4 regions of the Mesorhizobium sp. B2-3-5 genome follow, and region 4 is predicted to be linked to each of the others. Evidence: predicted binding sites of a transcription regulator. Region 4 holds the regulator's gene; each other region holds the start of a gene.
The links. Region 4 encodes LexA, which represses DNA repair genes until DNA is damaged. Its sites were predicted from a motif close to TGTTCNNNNTGTGTTCNG; they were not measured.
Positions count from the first base shown of each region.

Region 1: parE (DNA topoisomerase IV subunit B) is a predicted target of LexA. The motif match lies at 3,034-3,051, and genes of this name have one in related genera.
Region 2: FJ958_RS30635 (sel1 repeat family protein) is a predicted target of LexA. The motif match lies at 1,563-1,580, and genes of this name have one in related genera.
Region 3: FJ958_RS15315 (DNA recombination protein RmuC) is a predicted target of LexA. The motif match lies at 1,393-1,410, and genes of this name have one in related genera.

Region 1 covers NZ_VFVX01000004.1:235,610-240,581, forward strand. The annotation lists gene FJ958_RS07605 (FUSC family protein) at 1-863, opposite strand, end outside; gene parE (DNA topoisomerase IV subunit B) at 909-2,963, opposite strand; gene cpaB (Flp pilus assembly protein CpaB) at 3,201-4,127, shown strand; gene FJ958_RS07620 (type II and III secretion system protein family protein) at 4,157-4,972, shown strand, end outside.
Region 2 covers NZ_VFVX01000061.1:12,757-17,728, forward strand. The annotation lists gene FJ958_RS30630 (branched-chain amino acid ABC transporter substrate-binding protein) at 1-747, opposite strand, end outside; gene FJ958_RS30635 (sel1 repeat family protein) at 1,176-1,442, opposite strand; gene FJ958_RS30640 (DUF2147 domain-containing protein) at 1,879-2,220, shown strand; gene FJ958_RS31755 (hypothetical protein) at 2,442-2,597, shown strand; gene FJ958_RS30645 (hypothetical protein) at 2,639-2,833, shown strand; gene FJ958_RS30650 (AMP nucleosidase) at 2,950-4,404, shown strand; gene FJ958_RS30655 (endonuclease/exonuclease/phosphatase family protein) at 4,513-4,972, shown strand, end outside.
Region 3 covers NZ_VFVX01000011.1:101,393-106,364, forward strand. The annotation lists gene fmt (methionyl-tRNA formyltransferase) at 1-802, opposite strand, end outside; gene def (peptide deformylase) at 809-1,339, opposite strand; gene FJ958_RS15315 (DNA recombination protein RmuC) at 1,443-2,714, shown strand; gene FJ958_RS15320 (class I SAM-dependent methyltransferase) at 2,839-3,651, opposite strand; gene FJ958_RS15325 (GFA family protein) at 3,731-4,135, opposite strand; gene FJ958_RS15330 (cation diffusion facilitator family transporter) at 4,213-4,972, opposite strand, start outside.
Region 4 covers NZ_VFVX01000002.1:201,840-206,811, reverse strand. The annotation lists gene FJ958_RS03825 (ComEC/Rec2 family competence protein) at 1-838, shown strand, start outside; gene lexA (transcriptional repressor LexA) at 832-1,569, opposite strand; gene FJ958_RS03815 (GntR family transcriptional regulator) at 1,955-2,728, opposite strand; gene FJ958_RS03810 (ABC transporter substrate-binding protein) at 2,880-3,860, shown strand; gene FJ958_RS03805 (ABC transporter ATP-binding protein) at 3,919-4,698, shown strand; gene FJ958_RS03800 (ABC transporter permease) at 4,704-4,972, shown strand, end outside.

The DNA of each region.
Region 1 (4,972 bases), on a different contig from region 4:
TTGGCTGCGAGTTCCCTGACCAGAGTATGCAGGTCGGCGCGCACGGGAATGAGCGCCGCGTTCTTTGGCGCGGCATGGGCATGCAGTGCGCGCGCGGCCGATAGAGCGGACAGAAGCTGGCCGATGGTGCGCCGGACTGGATGCGCGCGGGTCGCCAGGCTCGGCGCCTCCAGCCTTGCATAGACGCGCATTTCACCAAGTATCTCCGCTTCGGCGATCAGCTTTCGGTGAAGATCGGCCAATACCGCGCTGTCGCGGCCGGAAAATGCACCGCCCGCATAGACGGCAAGGTCGAGAATGCAGCGCTTCAGCCTTTCGATGATGGCGTCGCCCGCCAGCTTGGGCAGGATCAGCCGGCTGGTCACGCCGGCGCAGACGATGCCCAACACGATTTCCGCGCAGCGCGCGACCGCCAGATCGACCACGAGATGGGATTGGCCGAAAGCCGGCAGGCCAATGATCATCGCGGTGTAGCCGGCAAGCGCCGCGCCATAGGCTTCGGGATTGCGCAACAGCGACGAGACGAAGGTGCTGATGCCGATCCAGACGGCAAGCACGGTCACCAGCAGCCACGGATTGGAGCCGAAGACCGTGGTGATGCCGATTGCCGCCAATCCGCCCGCCAATGTGCCGAGCAGGCGGTAGAAGCCCTTGGCCAGCACCATGCCCGCGACCGGTTGGGCGACGATGAACACCGTCATCATCGCCCACTGCGGATGGTCGAGCTTGAGGGCGTAGGCGGCCAGCAGCGCGATCAGGCCGGCCGAAACGGTTCTAAGAGCGAAGATCCAGTCCGAGCGCGTTGGTCGCGTCAGGCCGGCGAACCGTGTCCCGAGATAATCTTTCAGCCACGCCCCGATCACATGCTCGACTCCGTACCCGCACGGACAAGGTAGAGCAGGGGGCGCTCAGATATCCAGCACTTCCGTTTCGGCGAATTCGGCACGTTCCTGGATGAAGCGGAAGCGGGCCTCCGGCTTGGTTCCCATCAGCGCTTCGACCGCGTCCTTGGTCGCCGCCTCGGCATCGATCACATCGACCCGCAGAAGCGTGCGCTTCCTCGGGTCCATGGTGGTCTCCTTGAGCTGCGAGGCCATCATTTCACCCAGGCCCTTGAAACGGCCGAGCTCGACTTTGCCGCGTCCGGTGAATTCAGTGCGCAGGAGCTCGTCCTTATGCGCGTCGTCGCGAGCATAGGCGACCTTGCCGCCTTGCCTGATCGAGTAAAGCGGCGGCACCGCCAGATAGAGGTGACCGCCACGCACCAGCGCCGGCATCTCCTGGTAGAAGAAGGTGATCAGCAGCGAGGCGATGTGGGCGCCGTCGACGTCGGCGTCGGTCATGATGATGACGCGGTCGTAGCGCAGATCCTCGTCGCGATACTTGGAGCGCGTGCCGCAGCCGAGCGCTTGGATCAGGTCCGATATCTGCTGGTTGGCGGCCAGCTTGTCATTGCCGGCGCTGGCGACATTGAGGATCTTGCCGCGCAACGGCAGCACTGCCTGGCTGGCACGGTCGCGCGCCTGCTTGGCCGAGCCACCGGCCGAGTCGCCTTCGACGATGAAGAGTTCCGCGCCGGCGGCGGCGTTCTGCGTGCAGTCGGCGAGTTTGCCCGGCAGGCGCAGCTTGCGCACCGCGCTCTTGCGCGACACTTCCTTTTCCTGGCGGCGGCGTACGCGCTCGTCGGCGCGAGCGATCACCCATTCGAGCAGCTTCGAGGCTTCCTGCGGGTTGTCGGCCAGCCAATGGTCGAAGGGATCGCGGATCGCGGTCTCGACGATCCGGATCGCCTCGATCGTCGCCAGCCTGTCCTTGGTCTGGCCAACGAATTCCGGTTCGCGGATGAATACCGAAAGCATGCCTGCCGCCGAGATCATGACGTCTTCCGAGGTGACGATCGAGGCGCGTTTGTTACCGACAAGATCGGCATAGGCGCGCAGGCCGCGCGTCAGCACGTTACGGAAGCCGGCCTCGTGGGTGCCGCCTTCGCCGGTCGGAATGGTGTTGCAGTAGGAATTGATGAAGCCGTCGCCGCCGAACCAGGTCACCGCCCATTCGAGTGAGCCGTGGCCGCCTTGCCTGTCGCTCTTGCCGGCGAAGATTTCCCGCGTCACCTGGAATTCGTCGCCGAGCGACGCCTTGAGGTAGTCCTTGAGGCCGCCAGGGAAATGGAATTCCGCCTTGGCCGGTGTCTGATCCTTTTCCTTGATCAGCGAGGGGTCGCAGGTCCAGCGGATCTCGACACCGCCGAACAGGTAGGCTTTCGAACGCGTCATGCGGTAGAGCCGCGCCGGTTCAAATGCCGCGCCCTTGCCGAAGATCTGCTCGTCGGGATGGAAGCGGATCCTGGTGCCGCGCCGGTTGTGGACTTCACCGAGATGCTCAAGGCCGCTCACCGGGATGCCGCGTGAAAAACGCTGGCGGTAGAGCTGGCGGCCACGCGCGACTTCGACCTCGAGATGGTCCGACAGCGCGTTGACGACGGAAACGCCGACGCCATGCAGGCCGCCTGAGGTCTCATAGACCTTCGAGTCGAACTTGCCGCCCGAATGCAGCGTGGTCATGATCACTTCGAGCGCGGGCTTCTTGTATTTCGGGTGCAGGTCGACCGGAATGCCGCGGCCATTGTCGGTGACGGTGAGAAAGCCATCGGCCGAGAGTTCGACATCAATGAAGGTGGCGTGGCCGGCAACCGCCTCGTCCATTGAGTTGTCGATGACTTCGGCGAACAGGTGGTGCATCGCCTTGTCGTCGGTGCCGCCAATATACATGCCGGGCCGGCGACGCACCGGCTCCAGGCCTTCGAGCACCTCGATATCGGCGGCGCTGTAACCCTCGCTGCCGTCCTTGGAAGCCGCCGGGCGTTTTGCCGCCTGCACCAGCGGATCCGCCGGGCGCGCGGACGCCCGAACCGGCTGCGGCTGCTTGTCCATATTGGCGAAGAGATCGTTGTTGTCGTCCATGCCTGCCATAGAGTCCGATGCTTCGAATCACCCGTCGATACTGCCACGCTTTTCAGCGCCAAGCGACGGAGGTTCCTGTTACGTTCGGGGGTCTGGCCCCTCTTATCCTAAAACCATTCGATAACCAAGCGGCCGGAAATAGATCAAATGCGGCCGTGCAGGATACCTGATTCTTTAACAATGCCGCCTAGCGTGAGCCCAACATAACAAGAAACTGCGGGCATCAGGGGTTTCGGCGTGAAGGGCAAGGCCATAACGATGATCGGCATCGCCGCCGTTTTCGGCGCGATCTCGATCTTTGCCGCGGATTTCTGGGTCAAGAGCCAGGCCAAGGCCGATGCCGGGGAAAAGACGGCATCGATCGCCGCTCCAACCCCGCCCAGGATTGAATTCAAAACCATCGTCGTGGCGAACGCGCCGTTGCGTTACGGCATGGAGATCGACCGTGCCAAGCTCAGCGAAATCCCGTGGCCGCAGGATTCCCTGCCGCAGGGCGCTTTTGCCACCATCGACGGATTGCTCGGCGAAGGCGGCCGCGTGGTGCTGACGCCGATCGAGGTCAACGAGCCGGTGCTGCTGGCCAAGCTGTCGGGACCGAACGGCCGTGCGACGCTCTCCAACATGCTTGCGCCAGGAATGCGGGCCGTCACCATCCGCACCGACGAGATCGCCGGCGTCGGCGGCTTCGTCACGCCGGGCGACCGGGTCGATGTCGTGCTGACACGCGATGCCGGCGCAATCCAGGAAGTGGCCAAGAATGCCCAAGGAGCTGCTGGTTCGACCGTCACCTCCGAGATTGTCGTCGCCGATGCCAAGGTGCTCAGCGTCGGCCAGGGCGCCGACGAGCGTCAGACGACGCCGCAGGTGGCCAATTCCGTGACCATCCAGGTGACGACCGATGGCGCGCAGAAAGTGGCGCTTGCCCGCACCGTCGGCACGTTGTCGCTGTCGCTGCGGTCGGCCAGAGAAGGCGGTGACGGCAATGGCGGCGTCACCACCATTTCCTCCTTCGGCGGATCGGTGGCATCCAAGGCCGAGGCAGCGGCCGGCTCGCTGTTCGACGCGGTGGCCAAGGAGCCCGAGAAGCCGAAATTCAAGACGGTCATCGTGACACGCGGCACACAGGCCGAGGAATATCAGGTTCCTTCGCGGGACCAGAAATAAAGGCCGGTGGGGACCGGACGGGACGGACAATGTTGATGCGTACGCTATATCGAATGACGGCTCGGCGGCACTTCGTGCGCGCCTTGGCGATGGTCGTCTCGCTGGCCGCGAGCGGAGTGCTCGCTTTATCCGGCGCTGCCAGGGCGGACAACGATGTCGTCCACGTCTCGTCGACCAGGAATGCATCGATCAAGGTCGCCAAGGGCAAGCCCAAGACGATCATGACGAGTGCCGCTTTCTACCAGATCGTGATCGGCGATCCGGAGATCGCCAACGTCAACCCACTGACCGACAAGTCTTTCTACGTGCTCGGCAACAATCTCGGCACCACCGGTATCGCGCTGTTCGACGACAAGAAGCAACTGGTCGGCACCATCGACATCGAGGTGACGCTCGACACCGACCAACTGGCGAGCACGATCCGCGCCAGCGTGCCGGATGCCAAGATCAAGGTCGGCTCGGCCAATGGCCGTGTCGTGCTGTCGGGCGAGGCGGATGACGCGGTCGCCGCCGAAAAGGCAAACAAGATCGCCACCCGCTTCTCCGGCAAGGAAGAAGTGATCAACTCGGTCAACATCTCATCGTCGCAGCAGGTCCAGCTCAACGTCCGTTTCGTCGAGATCAACCGCCAGGCAGGCCAGGATCTCGGCGCCAAATACAGCGCCAACTTTGCCTACGGCTTTGGTGGGCGCGATGTTTCGCTCAAACCCGATACGGTGCCGGCGGCAGGAACCGGTGAAGCCATCGGCCGGCTGCTGTCCAACGGCGTCTCGATCGACATCGCCATCAAGGCCCTGGAAGAGCGCGGCCTTGCCCGACGCCTCGCGGAACCAAACCTTATTGCT
Region 2 (4,972 bases), on a different contig from region 4:
CAGCTGGAACTTCAGGTTCTGCTCAGCCGACTGACGCAGGATCAGGCCGGCTTCGGGGTGATAGCCGCCGAAATAGACGACATCGGCCTTGAGGTCCTTCAGCTTGGTGACGAGGGCCGAATAGTCCTTCTCGCCGGGATTGATGGCGTCGTAGTACACTTCCTTGAGGCCGCCGGCATTCATGGTTGACTTGACGGCATCCGCCACGCCTTGGCCGTAAGCGCTCTTGTCGTGCAGGATGACGACGTTCTTGCCGGCATATTTCTTGGCGATCCACGGGCCGATGAAGGCGCCCTGCGCGTCGTCACGTGTGTACAGGCGCATGATTGTCGACCAACCCTTTTTGGCGGCGTCGTCCGTGAGCACCGGGTTCGAGGACGCCGGGCTCATCATCAGCGAGCCCGCTTCGGCATAGACAGCGGACGCCGGAATGCTCGAACCCGAGCAGGCGTGGCCGTCGATGAATTTGACGCCGTTGGCGACAATGCGGTTGGCGACCGACACAGCCTGTTTCGGGTCACACTGGTCGTCCTCGATGTCGAGCTTGATCATCGAGCCATTGACACCGCCCGCGGCGTTGATGGCGTCGGCGGCGGCCTGCGCGCCCTGCTTGAACTGATCGCCGATGGTGGCGAGCTGTCCGGTCATCGGACCGACCACGGCGAAAGTGATGTCGTCGGCGAGCGCAACCGGCGCACTCATCATCAGCCCGAAAATGGCCGCGCCCAAAATACTCATTCTTTTCATGACAATAGAACTCCTCCACTCGCGCGCGGCCGCCCCGGCCACGCTTCTTCCAGAGAGGCCGGACAATTTCATCCTTCATCGAACCTGTCTAGGCGCATTGACGTCACTCGATTGGGCCTGCATGGCCTCATCCACGCAAAAAGCCACGCCAGCCTTGTTCCGGCTGGTCGTGGCTTTTTTGCCTGTCGGCTGCTTCCCCAACGCCCCCGCGCCGCGAACCCCAACTTGGCCGTCCCTGTCTTCCTATCGGCCGTGATCTTGCCCGAAAGCCGGAGTCCGCTTTTGGTGATCATGGTCCGTCGCGCGGCTGGGCCTGTCGCGCCTGCCGCATTCTTGTTCTTGCCGTTCGACTGTCTGCGCAGCCTTTCCCTGTTCCGGCCCGGCCATCTTGCGCGGCCTTGGCCAATATCTCCCCGTCTGGCGGAAACTCAGTGCATGGTCATCCATTCGCGGGCTTCGCGTAGCGCCCTGGCGATCTCGACCTTCGACATGGCCGCAGACAGTTCCGAGCGCAGTTCCGCGGCGCGGGCCGAACCCTTGATGGCGGCGATGTTGAACCATTTGTGGGCGGCAACGACATCGGTCTCGCAATCGCGGCCGGTCGCGTACATCATGCCCAGTTCGAAAAGGATGTCGGCCTGGGCAGTTGCCCCCATGGCGCCGAAGCCTGCTTCAAGCATTTCAAAACGTGCCATTTTAGTCCCCTGTCTGGCTCCCGAGAGCTGCCTCCGTTCGTTGTCCGGGCCGCTCTTTCGATGCTTTCGAGAATGCCGCTCAGGCTTGAATCCGTCGTTAAATGGCGTGCTTAATTTGAGGAAAACAAAGCTAAAACAATAGGTAAACACGGAAATTCGTTAAGGATACGAAGCCAGCAATTCGGCTGGTTTTCGCCAAATTTGACGAAAATTCGCGGAGGCGGAATCAACACTCCGCTAACCACGGGAAGCAAACACGAAGCGCCGACCGTTTCATTTCCTCTCCGACGATCCGAATTCAGGCGTTTTCAGAATCCCAAAGTCTTCCGTTGCGGCACCGCTTTTGTTTTGGCGGGAGCTGGATTAGCTTACGTTTGCGTAAGCGGCAGACCGGCGAGGCGGAGCATCCGGCCGGCTATCCATAGGGAGGAAGAACATGTTTCGAAAAGTGAGCCTGGCCCTTGCAGCCACATTGATCATGGCGGGGACGGCATGGGCCGATCCGATCGAGGGCAACTGGAAGACGCAAGCCGGCGACACCGCGGCCATTTCAGGCGGCGATTCATTCTCCATCACGCTCAAGTCCGGCAAATATGCCGGCAAGACCATCGGGTCGCTCAAGGCGGCCGGCGACAGCAAATATGCCGGCAGCATCACCGATCCGGCAAACGACAGGACCTATTCGGGCAAGGCGACGTTATCGGGCACCTCGCTCAAGATGAGCGGTTGCGTGCTGGGCGGACTGATCTGCAAGAGCCAGACCTGGCACAAGCTCTGATCGACCATTTCCTTGTGATCTCAAGCGGGGCCTGGCAGGCCCCGTTTTCGTTTGATCGATACGCTGGCACTGGCGCTCGGATGCGCTGCCTGCTGCCGTCCGGATCGGCGGCGGCCAGACAAGATCCCGTCAATCAATTTGAACCGCAGATGAACGCCGGCATCAGAGCCGGTTCAGGGGCATCAGGGCATTCTCCCGCGCATTGAAGGAGACACCATCCGATGCTCGCCCGCCGCTTCACCATCGTCTGCCTGCTGATGAGCCTGTTTGGAATATTCTTCGCCATCCTCGTCGCCGAAGTGGGCCGTCCGGCCCGCTCCTGGGACGAAGCCACCAGATTCTGCCGCCTCGCCTGCCCGACCAACCTTCGCCATTGAAACCAGAGTATCCGGACCTCGAAAAGAAAAGCTCGGACATCATGGACCGTATCGCCGCCAACGCCCTCAAGACCCTTCGGCTTCTGCCGCGGGCGGCGCTCATCCTGATACTTCTGGCCGTCCCGGTCCTGGCCGTGCCGATGATGCGCGCCGATACCGGATCGACGATCGAGGCGCCAGCGCTGAAAAAGTCCGGCGTGGGGTTGGTCCTGCTGGTCAGCCTGCAGCGGGGATGAAGAAAAATGCCGCTTTGAGCGGCTTCAGCGGCAAGCCCCCTCCCAACCGCTCGTCCAAGTCTCTATATTGAGCCATGGAAAAGCGAATCTACCCCCAAGCCATCGAATCCGTCGTCATGCCGGAGCCTTTTGGCCGGCAAAGCTTTCACAGCGCCGAAAAAGCGGTCGCAGCACTGCAGATGCTTTACGACCGCAACACCAAATTCCTGCGCGATTCCTTCACCGCCCTTGCCGCCGGCGGCGACAGCAGCAAGCGCTACCGCGCCTTCTATCCCGAGATCGGCGTCACCACGAGTTCGTTCACCCAGGTGGACTCGCGCCAAGCCTACGGCCATATGCCGACGCCCGGCCATTTCGCCACCACGATTACCCAGCCGCGGCTGTTCGAGAATTACCTCGTCGAGCAGCTTCGCCTGATCATGCGCAATCACGGTGTGCCGGTGACGGTTTCGGAATCGACCACGCCGATCCCACTGCATTTCGCCTTCCTGGAGGGCGCCTATGTCGACGGCGCGGCGGCCGAACGCATCAAGCGGCCGATCCGCGACCTGTTCGACGTGCCGGACCTGGACGGCACCGACGATCAGATCGCCAACGGCACGTTCGAGGTCGCCTTCGGCGAGCCTCGGCCACTGGCGCCATTCACCGCGCAGCGCATCGATTATTCGTTGCACCGCATGACGCACTATACGGCCACCAGCCCGCAGCATTTCCAGAATTTCGTGCTGTTCACCAATTACCAGTTCTACATCGACGAGTTCGTCGCCCGCGCGCGCGACCTGATGGAGAACGGCGGCGGCGGCTATGTGGAATTCGTCGAGCCGGGCAATGTCGTGACCCGCGCCGGCACGGCAAGCGAGGGCACCCCACCCGCCCGCCTGCCGCAGATGCCTGCCTACCACCTGAAGAAGCCGAACCATGGCGGCATTACCATGGTCAATATCGGGGTTGGGCCTTCCAACGCCAAGACGATCACCGACCACATCGCGGTGCTGAGGCCGCATGCCTGGGTGATGCTTGGCCACTGTGCCGGGCTGCGCAACACCCAGGCGCTGGGCGACTATGTGCTGGCGCACGCCTATGTGCGCGAGGACCATGTGCTCGACGACGATCTTCCGGTGTGGGTGCCGATCCCGCCGCTGGCCGAAATCCAGGTCGCGCTCCAGGAAGCGGTTGCCGAGGTCACCGGCCTGTCCGGCTACGATTTGAAGCGCATCATGCGCACCGGCACGGTCGCCACCATCGACAATCGCAACTGGGAACTGCGTGACCAGCGTGGACCGGTGCAGCGCCTGTCGCAGTCGCGCGCCATCGCGCTCGACATGGAATCGGCGACGATCGCCGCCAATGGTTTCCGCTTCCGCGTCCCCTACGGCACGCTGCTGTGCGTTTCCGACAAGCCGCTGCATGGCGAGTTGAAGCTGCCCGGCATGGCGACCGAGTTCTATAAGCGCCAGGTGGCGCAGCATCTGACCATCGGTATCAGAGCGATGGAGAAGCTGGCCGAGATGCCGATGGAACGCTTGCATTCGCGCAAGCTGCGGAGTTTCTCGGAGACAGCGTTCCAGTAGGCGCCCGCGAGCCCGCCGCGAGGCAATTCGTCGTCTTGCTCAGGCCGCAATTTGGCCGATAAACAGGTCGAACGGATCGTCAGGCGACATTCAGCAGACACGACCTCAATGACAACAGGCGGCGCGCGCTCGAACATGACGGCTGGGGTGGCATTCCTGGCAATGACGGCGCTAGCGGCCGCCCTGTTGGCCGGGTTCTTCGGCACGCTGCATCCGGCTTTCGATTCCTTCTCGCATTTCCGCATGCATCTCAGCGTGCTTATGGCGCTTCTGGCATTGCCGCTGCTCGCCAGTTCGTTTCGGCTGCAGGCCGCGGCGGCCCTGCTCTTTGCCGTCGCCAGCCTCGCGACGACGGTAAGCGCGCTGCCCAGATTCTGGCCGCAGCAGGCCGTCGCCAAGCCGGCGGATAAAATGACTTACAGCCTGCTGCAGATGAATCTGCGCTTCAACAACCCGACACCGAAGAAAGTGCTTTCCCTGATCGGCCGCACCAATCCGGACGTGATCACCCTTGACGAAGTCTCGGCGATGTGGGCGACCGAGTTCAGCTATATCGCCAGCGCCTACC
Region 3 (4,972 bases), on a different contig from region 4:
CGCCCAAATCTTCCGAAAGCGATACGCCTTCAGACAGCGTCGAGCGGAGCAGTTTCAGCCGCTCAGGGCGGCCGCCAATGTCAATCTCGGACCAGGCGCCGGGAAAGGGCGACAGGCCACGAAGGTGGTTGTGGACCTCGGCCGCCGGCCGAGTCCAGTCCATGCGCGTCTCGGATTTATCGATTTTTCTGGCGTAAGTCACCCCTTCCGCCGCTTGCGCGGTAAATGTAAGGGTGTTCTTTTCCAGCCGGGCCAGCGCCTCCACCATCAGGGCAGCACCAACACACATCAACCGATCATGTAGATCGCCGGCTGTCATATCGGGGTCGATGGCGCATTTTTCAACCAATCCCACCGGTCCGGTGTCGAGCCCCTCCTCCATGCGCATCACCATCATGCCGGTCTCGCTGTCGCCAGCCATGATGGCGCGCTGGATGGGGGCAGCCCCCCGCCAGCGTGGCAAAAGCGATGCATGGCCGTTGATGCAGCCAAGCCGGGGCGCCTCCAGAACCGCCTTCGGCAGCAGCAATCCATAGGCGACCACCACGGCGACATCGGCCTGCAAAGCGCGGAAAGCAGCCTGTTCGGCCTCGTTCTTGAGGGATGTCGGCGCACGCACCGCGATGCGCAGCCGCTCGGCCTCGCGCTGCACCGGCGACGGCGTCAACTCCAGCCCACGCCGTCCGGCGGCACGCGGCGGCTGCGTATAGACGGCTGATATTTCATGCCCGGCCTCGGCGATGGCGCGCAACGTCGGCACCGAAAACTCCGGCGTGCCCATGAAGATGACGCGAAGGGGCATTTCCCCCTAGCCCACCAGCTTGCCCGGCGCCTTGTCCCTGGCGAGCTTTTTGAACTTTTTCACCACCATGTCGCGCTTCAGCTTCGAGATATGGTCGATGAACAGCACGCCGTTGAGGTGGTCGATCTCGTGCTGCAGGCAGGTCGCCATCAGTCCTTCGGCCTCCATCTCCTGCAGCTTGCCGTCGCGGTCAAGATATTTCACCCGCACGGAAGCCGGGCGTTCGACCTCGGCGTAATAGTCCGGGATCGACAGGCAGCCTTCCTCGTAGACGGAGCGCTGATCGGCGCTATCCAGGATCTCAGGATTGATGAAGATGTGCGGCGCCGGCGTTTCGTCTTCCTTGGCCAGGTCAATCACCAGCATGCGCAGCGGTTCGCCGACCTGGATTGCCGCCAGTCCGATACCGGGCGCGTCGTACATGGTCGCCAGCATGTCGTCGGCCAGCTTTTGCAAGGGCGCGTCGACGCGTTCCACCGGCTTGGAGACCTGGCGCAGGATTGGATCGGGAAGGATGATGAGCGGCTTGATCGGCATGGCGTTCCACCTAAGACCTCGCAGGAATGGCGTCAACCGGTGCGCCCGAGCCTCGTTCACGTTTTGATCTGTGCTATCAGGCCGAATCGGCTATGCTGTCCACATGAATGACCTGAGCACCATCCTTTCGGAGCCTGTCGCACGGCTTGGCGCCTCGACAATCACGCTCGGCCACGCGCTGGCCTTCGGCGCGTTGCTATTTTTCGGCCTGTTCGTGGCGCTCGTCGTTGCGCTGTGGCGGTCGGCCAAGGCGCGCGCGGTCGCCGCCGCGGAAGCTGCCGACCACGCCCGCGACGCCGAGGCGCGGATGGCCGGCATATTGCAGGCCCAGGCCGAAATGCAGGGGCGCATGGGCGCTATCGCCGAAGTGTTCGGCGCGCGTCAGGCGGAGCTGACGCAGTCGATCGGCCTGAGGCTTGACGCCATGACCGGCCGCCTCGGCCAGACCATGACCGAGCAGACCAAATCCACGCATGAGAGTCTGGCGAAGCTCCAGGAGCGGCTGGCCGTCATCGACACCGCGCAGGGCAACATCCAGTCGCTCGCCGGTCAGGTCGTGCAGTTGCAGGCCATCCTCTCCAACAAGCAGACGCGCGGCGCCTTTGGCCAGTCGCGCATGGAGGCGATCGTCGCCGACGGCCTGCCGCACGGCGCCTATGAATTCCAGGCGACGCTGTCGAACGGCAGCCGGCCCGATTGCCTGGTGAAGATGCCGAACGGCGCGCCGTCGCTGGCCATCGATGCCAAATTTCCGCTGGAGGCGTGGAATGCCATCCGCGCCGCCGATGGCGCCGACCTGCAGAAGGTCGCCGCCCAGGCCTTCCGCCGCGATATCGAAATCCACGTTCGCGATATTTCGGAAAAATACCTGATCCAGGGCGAGACGCAGGACACCGCCTTCATGTTCGTGCCGTCGGAATCGGTATTCGCCGAGATCCACGAGAATTTCGAGGCGGTGGTGCAAAGGGCGCATCGGGCCCGCGTCGTCATCGTGTCGCCGTCATTGCTGATGCTGTCGATCCAGGTCATCCAGGCAATCCTGAAGGATGCCCGCATGCGCGAGCAGGCGCATCTGATCCAGGGCGAAGTGATCCGCCTGATGGAGGATGTCGCGCGCGTCGACGAGCGGGTCCGCAAGCTGCAGACGCATTTCGGCCAATCAGCCAAGGACATCGACGATATTCTCGTCTCGACATCGAAGGTGACCAAGCGTGGCCAGAAGATCGAGGCGCTGGAGTTCGGCGCGCAGGCCGATGGCGATGCCGGCCCGGAGACGCCGTCACGGGCGCCGGCCGCGAAACTCGACCCCGGCCCGCGCGTTGCCGATTCGAAGACCGGGCAGCTCAGGCTGCGGGTCGTCGAAGGCGACGACTAAAGCAACTCCAGGAAAAGTGCGTAGCGGTTTTCCGTCCGGAATTGGGTAAGAACAAGAGGCCGAGCGGGTCAACCCAGTGAACGCCGAACCGCTCGAGGGCTGCACCCCCAGTAGGAGAACGGACCTAAACGGTAGCCATGATGATGTGCGCCTGGATTTTGGCGGCAACCTCGCCGTTGCCGTGCCTTTCGGCTATCGCCGATGCGGCATGGTCCGTGGCAGCATCCAGTTTCCCCGGATCACGAGCCTCGATTTCGGTGCGAAGAACCGTTCCCTGGCAATAGGCGACGGCCGGGATGCGCGGCGAGGATGCGCGGCTTTGTTCGGCTCGCGTCTCAATCACCACTTGGGAAAACCCGGCGTCCTCCAGCTCACTGCGGATGAGTGCCTTATCGTGGTAGCCGTGTGGCGTGCGTGCCAGAAAGCGCGGCGGATCGTCGGGAAAAATCCTTGCCAGCGCATTGGTCACATTATCGGCAAACACATTCTCCTCGATGCGATCCCAGACATTGAACAGAAAATACCCACCGGGTTTCAGGACCCGCTTGGCCTCGCGATAGGCAGACAGGCGGTTGGGGAAGAACATCGCGCCGAATTGGCAACAGACGAGATCGAAAGCCGCATTTTCAAACGGCAGCGCCAGCGCATCGGCCTGCCGCCACAGGATACGGCTGTCGGGAGCCTGTCGCGAAGCGGCATAATCGAGCATCGGCTGGTTGAGGTCGGTCACGACATAGCTTGCGCCAGGCGACAGTTTTGCCGCCAATGCGCGGGTGACGACCCCGGTGCCCGCCGCGACTTCCAGAACGGCGCTGGGCGACAAGGAGGCCGCTCGTCGTGCAAGGTCCGTGGCGAACGGCTCGAAAATCAACGGCACCATGTAGCGGTCGTAGTTTTCCGGAATCGAGCCGGAAAAGAGCTTGTCGGCTTCGTGCATGACGATCACCCACCATGTCTATGGCGCACAGCCTAGCACATGCTTGCAGGTCCTTGGACACGATTTCCGAAAAGAGCGGCTACCGCTCTTCCGCGATCGTGGTGACCTTGAATTCCGGCAGCCAGTGCAGGGCCGAGCGATGCCATTTCTGTTGTGTCGGGACGAGATCCTCGCGTTGCCGCGCGGTTCCCGCCCTGATCCCATACACCTTCGGACCGTCGCCGACCGACGTCGCGTAAAGATGCGAACCGCAGTCGCCGCAGAAAGCCTGGGCGCGCTTGGCGCCGCTCTCTCCGGTCTTGATATAGATCTTCGGCGCGCCCCTGGTGATCCGGTAGTGATCCTCGGTCGCGGGAACGGTCACGCGAAAGGCCGTGCCGGTCAGTTTCTGGCAATCCGTGCAGTGGCAGATCGAGGTCTTCTCCGGGTCGACCTCCGCTTCATAGGTGATGGCGCCGCAATGGCACCCGCCGTCGATCTTCATGTTCGTTCCTCCAGAAATTCCCCCGAATTTTAGCGGCGGGAGCTCGCCGAGCCAATGGCGCAGCGCTAGTCCAGGGCCTAATCGGACGCCGCCTCGATCCTCTTGCGCCGCTGCTCCCAGGTGCCGGTGGTCTGCGGTTTGACGAACAGCCGCGTGATCTCCGGCATCTCCTTCTTCAGCCGCGCCTCGATGCGTTCGACACAGGCTTCGATCTCGGGTGCGGTCAGATGGTCCTCGAACTCGATGCTGAGGCCGGCCACGATCTCTTCCGGCCCCATGTGGACGGTCAGGACTCCGTTCGCCCGTTGCACCGCCTGGTCCTGCTGGACGATCTCCAGCACGCGTCTCTGCACTTCGGGTGAAGCCGGCTCGCCGATGAGCAGCCCCTTGCTTTCACGGGCCAGGAAAATCGCCGTCGCGCCGAGGATAAGCGCGATGCCGATCGAAGCCACGCCGTCGAGTTCCGGCATCTCCAGCAGCTCCGCCGCCAATATGCCGGCAAAGGCGACGGTCAGGCCGAGAAGGGCAGCGCTGTCCTCGAACAGAACGGTATAGACGCTCGGATCCTTGCTCGATTGCGCGGCCTCCAGCCAGCCTTCTCCGCCCTTGTGCCGGCGAAATTCCCTCAGCGCCACCAGCCAGGAGCTGCCCTCGAACAGGAAGGACAGGCCGAGAACGATATAGTTCACCTTGACGTTGGCGGCAGGCTCGGGCGCCATGATGTGGATGATGCCCTCGTAGAGCGAAACGCCGGCGCCCAGCGCGAAGACGAGAAGAGCGACGATGAAGCTCCAGAAATAGAGCTCGCGGCCATGTCCGAGCGGATGGGTGCGGTCG
Region 4 (4,972 bases):
CAGCGCGTTGCTGATGCCGTTCGGCTTGGATGCGCCGTCCCTTTACCTGATGGGCAAGGCCCTGACGGCAATGATCGCAATATCTGCGTGGATATCGGAACGCTCTCCGGTAGATGCGGTCGGACTGATTTCGCAGCAGTCCGTGCTGCTGGTGACGGTCGCCCTGGTTATCGCGACGATGGCGACGACATGGCTGCGGCTCGCCGCACTCCCGTTCGCGCTTGCCGGCCTGTTGACGGTGTCGCATACGCGCACACCGGATGTGCTGATCTCGGAAGACGCGCGGCTGGTCGCGGTGCCGATCGGCGGTGGCGAACTCGCCGTCAGTCGGGCACGCCCGAACGAATTCACCGTCGACAACTGGAAACGCGCATTGGTATCCGAAAGCATCGTCGTGCCGGAGGTGTTCAACAAGACTGATGGGCAGTTCACCATTGCCGATGCCGTAAATCTGCCGCCGGGAGCACCGTTCTACTGCACCGACGGCGTCTGTCTCGCCAGGCACCCGTCCGGAGCGATCGTCGCGCATGTCGAAGACCGCAAAAACACCTGGAAGGCCTGCGGTTTCGCCGACGTGATCGTCGTCAACGACGCGACTGGCTATGACGCCTGCCATAACCCGCTGGTTCTCGTCGTCACCAAACGGCAACTCGCTCGCAACGGAAGTGCCGCGGTCTTCTTCGACCGCCAATCGGCGATCGGCCCGCCAACCGTCAACTTCGCCGTCGACAGGCCATACCGGCCCTGGCATGAACAGCGCAAATTCTCGCGCGAGGCGAGGGGGCTGCCGCCCTATAAAAAGCCTGACAATGCAAGCGCACCAATCCCTGCTCAGTAGCGCCTGATCAGCCCGACGAGCTTGCCTTGCACCTTGACCCTGTCCGGTCCGAAAATGCGGGTCTCGTAGGCCGGGTTGGCGGCTTCAAGGGCAATCGAAGCTCCCTTGCGGCGGAACCGTTTCAGGGTCGCTTCCTCTTCGTCGACCAGCGCCACGACGATCTCGCCCGGGCTCGCTGTATCGGCGTTGCGGATGATGACCGTGTCGCCATCGAAGATACCGGCCTCGATCATCGAGTCCCCCTTGACCTCCAGCGCATAGTGCTCGCCGCCCATGATCATGTCAGGCGGCACCGAGATCGAATGCGTCTGGTGCTGGATGGCATCGATCGGCACACCGGCGGCGATACGGCCCATCACCGGGATCGAGACCGCGGGAATCGCATCGTCGTCATTGCCGGCCGCGGGCAAGCGCGACGATGCCGGCTTGATCTGACGACCAAGGTTGCCCTGACCGAGGCTGCCCTGGATGACACTTGGCGAAAATTTCTTTGCGGCATTGAGGCCCGGCGCGATCGAATCCGGCAGCCTGAGCACTTCCAGTGCGCGCGCCCTGTTGGGCAGTCGGCGAATAAAGCCACGTTCCTCCAGCGCCGTGATCAGGCGGTGGATCCCCGACTTGGAGGCAAGATCAAGAGCCTCTTTCATCTCGTCGAAGGAGGGCGGGATGCCGCTTTCCTTGAGCCGTTCATGAATGAACATCAGCAGTTCATGTTGCTTGCGCGTCAGCATGGCGGCCCCCAAGGCATTGAACGAAGGGTCTGAATCGGAATCGAAAAACAAACCCAGAACAAACCCTATCTGTTCCAGTTGTGTTCCGCAACCGTTTAAAGTTTAGTGAATTTGTTAAGGGGTTCGAAATTTTTGCCGCCGGCAACAAACGGCAACCGACGATTTCCGCCGCCGACACACGCATTGAAATCGTTTTGGTTAATGGCCTGTGGCCCATCCCTTGTTGAGGTTTGGCTTCAGTCGTCTGAAAGGCGCACGGGGCGGATTTATGGAGTCGCCCAGTGTCATTCCAGCGGAACGAAACGAAACCAAAACGCCAACGTTCGCCAGCTCGCTTGGCGGATAGATCCATGCGTAAGCGTCGGGCGGCGCGGAAGCGCCGAAATCATCCGGAAACCGCTTTCAGGCTGCCGGCGCGTGCGGTGTAGTTGTTGGCGCCGCTATCTTCGCTGTGAACATAGACGTGCAGCGTGTAGCCGATATGCGCCGTCATCAATGCCTTTGCCCGCTCGACATCGCGATCGAGCGCCGCCTCCATGATCGCGGTGTGATGCTCGATCGCGATCGCCTCGCGCAGGGCGTCCATGGCCTCTCCATAGCCATGCTTGAGGCCGGCCGCCGCCCGCAATGTCGGCGCCAGGCCGAGAAAACGATGATGCCGCCGCAGCTGATCCGCGATCGTCGAACGGAATCGCGACAGCCAGTTGGACGTCGCAGCACTCAGCAGCGCCGCGTGAAACGCCTCGTGGCTCTCGTCCCACTGGTCGACGGCCGCGTCCGAGGGGTCGTCAACCGCGGTCTTGCAGCGCGAGAGCCGGTAATGCGCGGTGACAACGGCATCTTCCCATTGCCGGTCGCCTTTCTCCATCGATTCCACGAACAGGGGTATTTCGACGACCATTCTTGCCCGCGCCAGATCCTCGAGTTCGGCGCGCGACACGGGGGCGACGGCAAAGCCGCGATTGCTGATGGCGGTGACAAGGCGCTCGGCTTCAAGCCGAGACAATGCTTCACGCAGCGGCGTCCAGCCGACGCCATATGTGCCGCGCAGCGCACTCAGCTTGAGCGGCGCACCGGGCATGAGGCGCGTCGTCAGGATATCGCGCCGCAGCAGCTGATAGGCCGCCTCCGTCTTTGTGGAGTTATTCTGATCCTGCATCGCAGTCCGTCCATCGTCGGGCTTGGAAAATTATATATCATGGCGATGCATGGCAAGAATTATATATAATGTTTGACATGGACCGGCGGACTGACCATGATCGCCTGACGCGCCGTCCATAAGCGGCGCTAATCAAATCTGGGAGGAAATGATGTTGAAGTCGAAATGGCTGTCAGGATTGGCCCTGGCTGGCGCCTTGATGGTCAGCGCCGGCAGCGCCGCGGCAGATCAGATTCGTATCGGCATAGCCAATTTCGGAGAGCATCCGCAGTTGAATGCGGCCATAGCCGGCTTCAAGAAAGCGCTGGCGGACAATGGCTTCGTCGAGGGCAAGGACGTCGTCTACACCGAGAGCCACACCAATTTCGATGCATCGCTGGTGCCGCAGATGATCGCCAAGCTGCAGGCGGAGCAGCCCAAGCTGATCTACACCATCACCACGCCGGTCTCGCAGATCGCCAAGAAGGCGCTCGCAGGGTCCGGCATTCCGATCGTCTTTGCCGCGGTCACCGATCCGGTCGCGGCCAAGCTGGTGCCGTCATGGGACTCCGGAGACGAAGGCATGACCGGCGCCAGCGATCTGCAGGATGTCGCCGCGGTGATGGCCTTCACCAAGAAGCTGCTGCCGAACGCCAAGCGCTTTGGCGTGCCCTACAATCCAGGCGAGGCCAATGACGTTGCCCTGATCGAAAAGATCAAGGCGGCGGCACCCGCGGCCGGCTTCGAGGTCGTGGAGGTCGGCATCGACAACGTCAATGACATCCAGCAACGCATCGCTTCGCTCGCCGGCAAGGCCGACGTGATCTACGGCCCGGCTTCGAACCTGATCCAGCCGGCGATCGCCGCTGTCTCCGCAGCCGCCCGCCAGGCCGGTATCCCGGTCGTCAACTCCGATGACAGCGCGGTCCGCAACGGCACCGTACCGGCAAGCTTCGCGGTCAACTACACGCAGGTTGGCGTCAATGCCGGCAACATCGCCGCCGAAATCCTTAAGGGCAAGGATCCGAAGACGATCGCGCCGTCCCGCCCGGCTTACAAGGACCACATGGCAACGATCTCCCGCAAGGCGATGGCCGCGTTCGGCATCGAGATACCCGCTTCGATGGCCGATTGCGGCTGCATCGTCGACTGACGTTGGGCTGCAGCGGTGACGGCGTCGGCGCCGTCACCCTTCAGTTGTGGGAGGAACGATGCTCGAGATCCGATCCGCGCGCAAAGTGTTCTACAAGGGCCAGGCCGACGAGAAGGTCGCGCTGGACGGTCTCAACCTGTCGCTGGCCACGGGCGAGTTCGGTATCGTCATCGGCTCCAATGGGGCCGGCAAGAGCAGCATGCTCAATGCCATTTCCGGATCTCTCATCCTCGATTCCGGCAGGATCCTGATCAATGGCACCGATGTGACTGACATGCCGGTGTACAAGCGCGCCACCAAATTGGCGCGCGTCTTCCAGGATCCGATGCGTGGCACCGCCGCCAGCATGACCGTAGCGGAGAATATGCTGCTGGCCGATCTGCGCAGCCACAAACGCACCTTGCGGCAAGGGCTGAACGCCGCGCGGTGCGCGTCCTACAAGGAGCGCCTGTCCATACTGGGCCTTGGTCTTGAAAATCGCCTCGACACCCGCGTCGACCTGCTTTCGGGCGGGCAGCGGCAGTCTCTGTCGCTGATCATGGCGGTTGGCGGATCGCCGGACTTGCTGCTGCTCGACGAGCACACGGCAGCGCTCGACCCGCGCACGGCTGACATTGTCATGAAGGCGACGGTGCGCGCCGTCAATGCGCTGAAGCTGACCACCCTGATGGTGACCCACAATATGCAACACGCCGTGGACTATGGCAGCCGGGTGATCATGCTCGACGCGGGCCGGGTCCGGCTGGAAGTCACCGGCGAGGAGAAATCGGCGGTCACGGTTGCAGATCTGATCGGCCATTTTTCCGTCAAGACCGATCGCATGTTGCTGGCGAGCTGATCACCATGAGCTTTATCCAGGAAGTTCTGACGAGCTTCGTCGCGATCATCCCGGTTACACTGGCGCAGAGCCTGATCCTGGCCTTTGTCGTGCTCGGGATCATGATCCCGTTTCGCATGCTGAATTTTCCCGATCTCACCAGCGAGGGCGCCTTTCCGCTGGGCGGCTGCGTCTGTGGCGTGCTTCTGGCAGCCGGTGCATCACCGCTGACAGCCATCGTGGTCGCCGTCGCAGCGGGCTTTGTGGCGGGTTGCTGTACCGCCTTCATCCATCT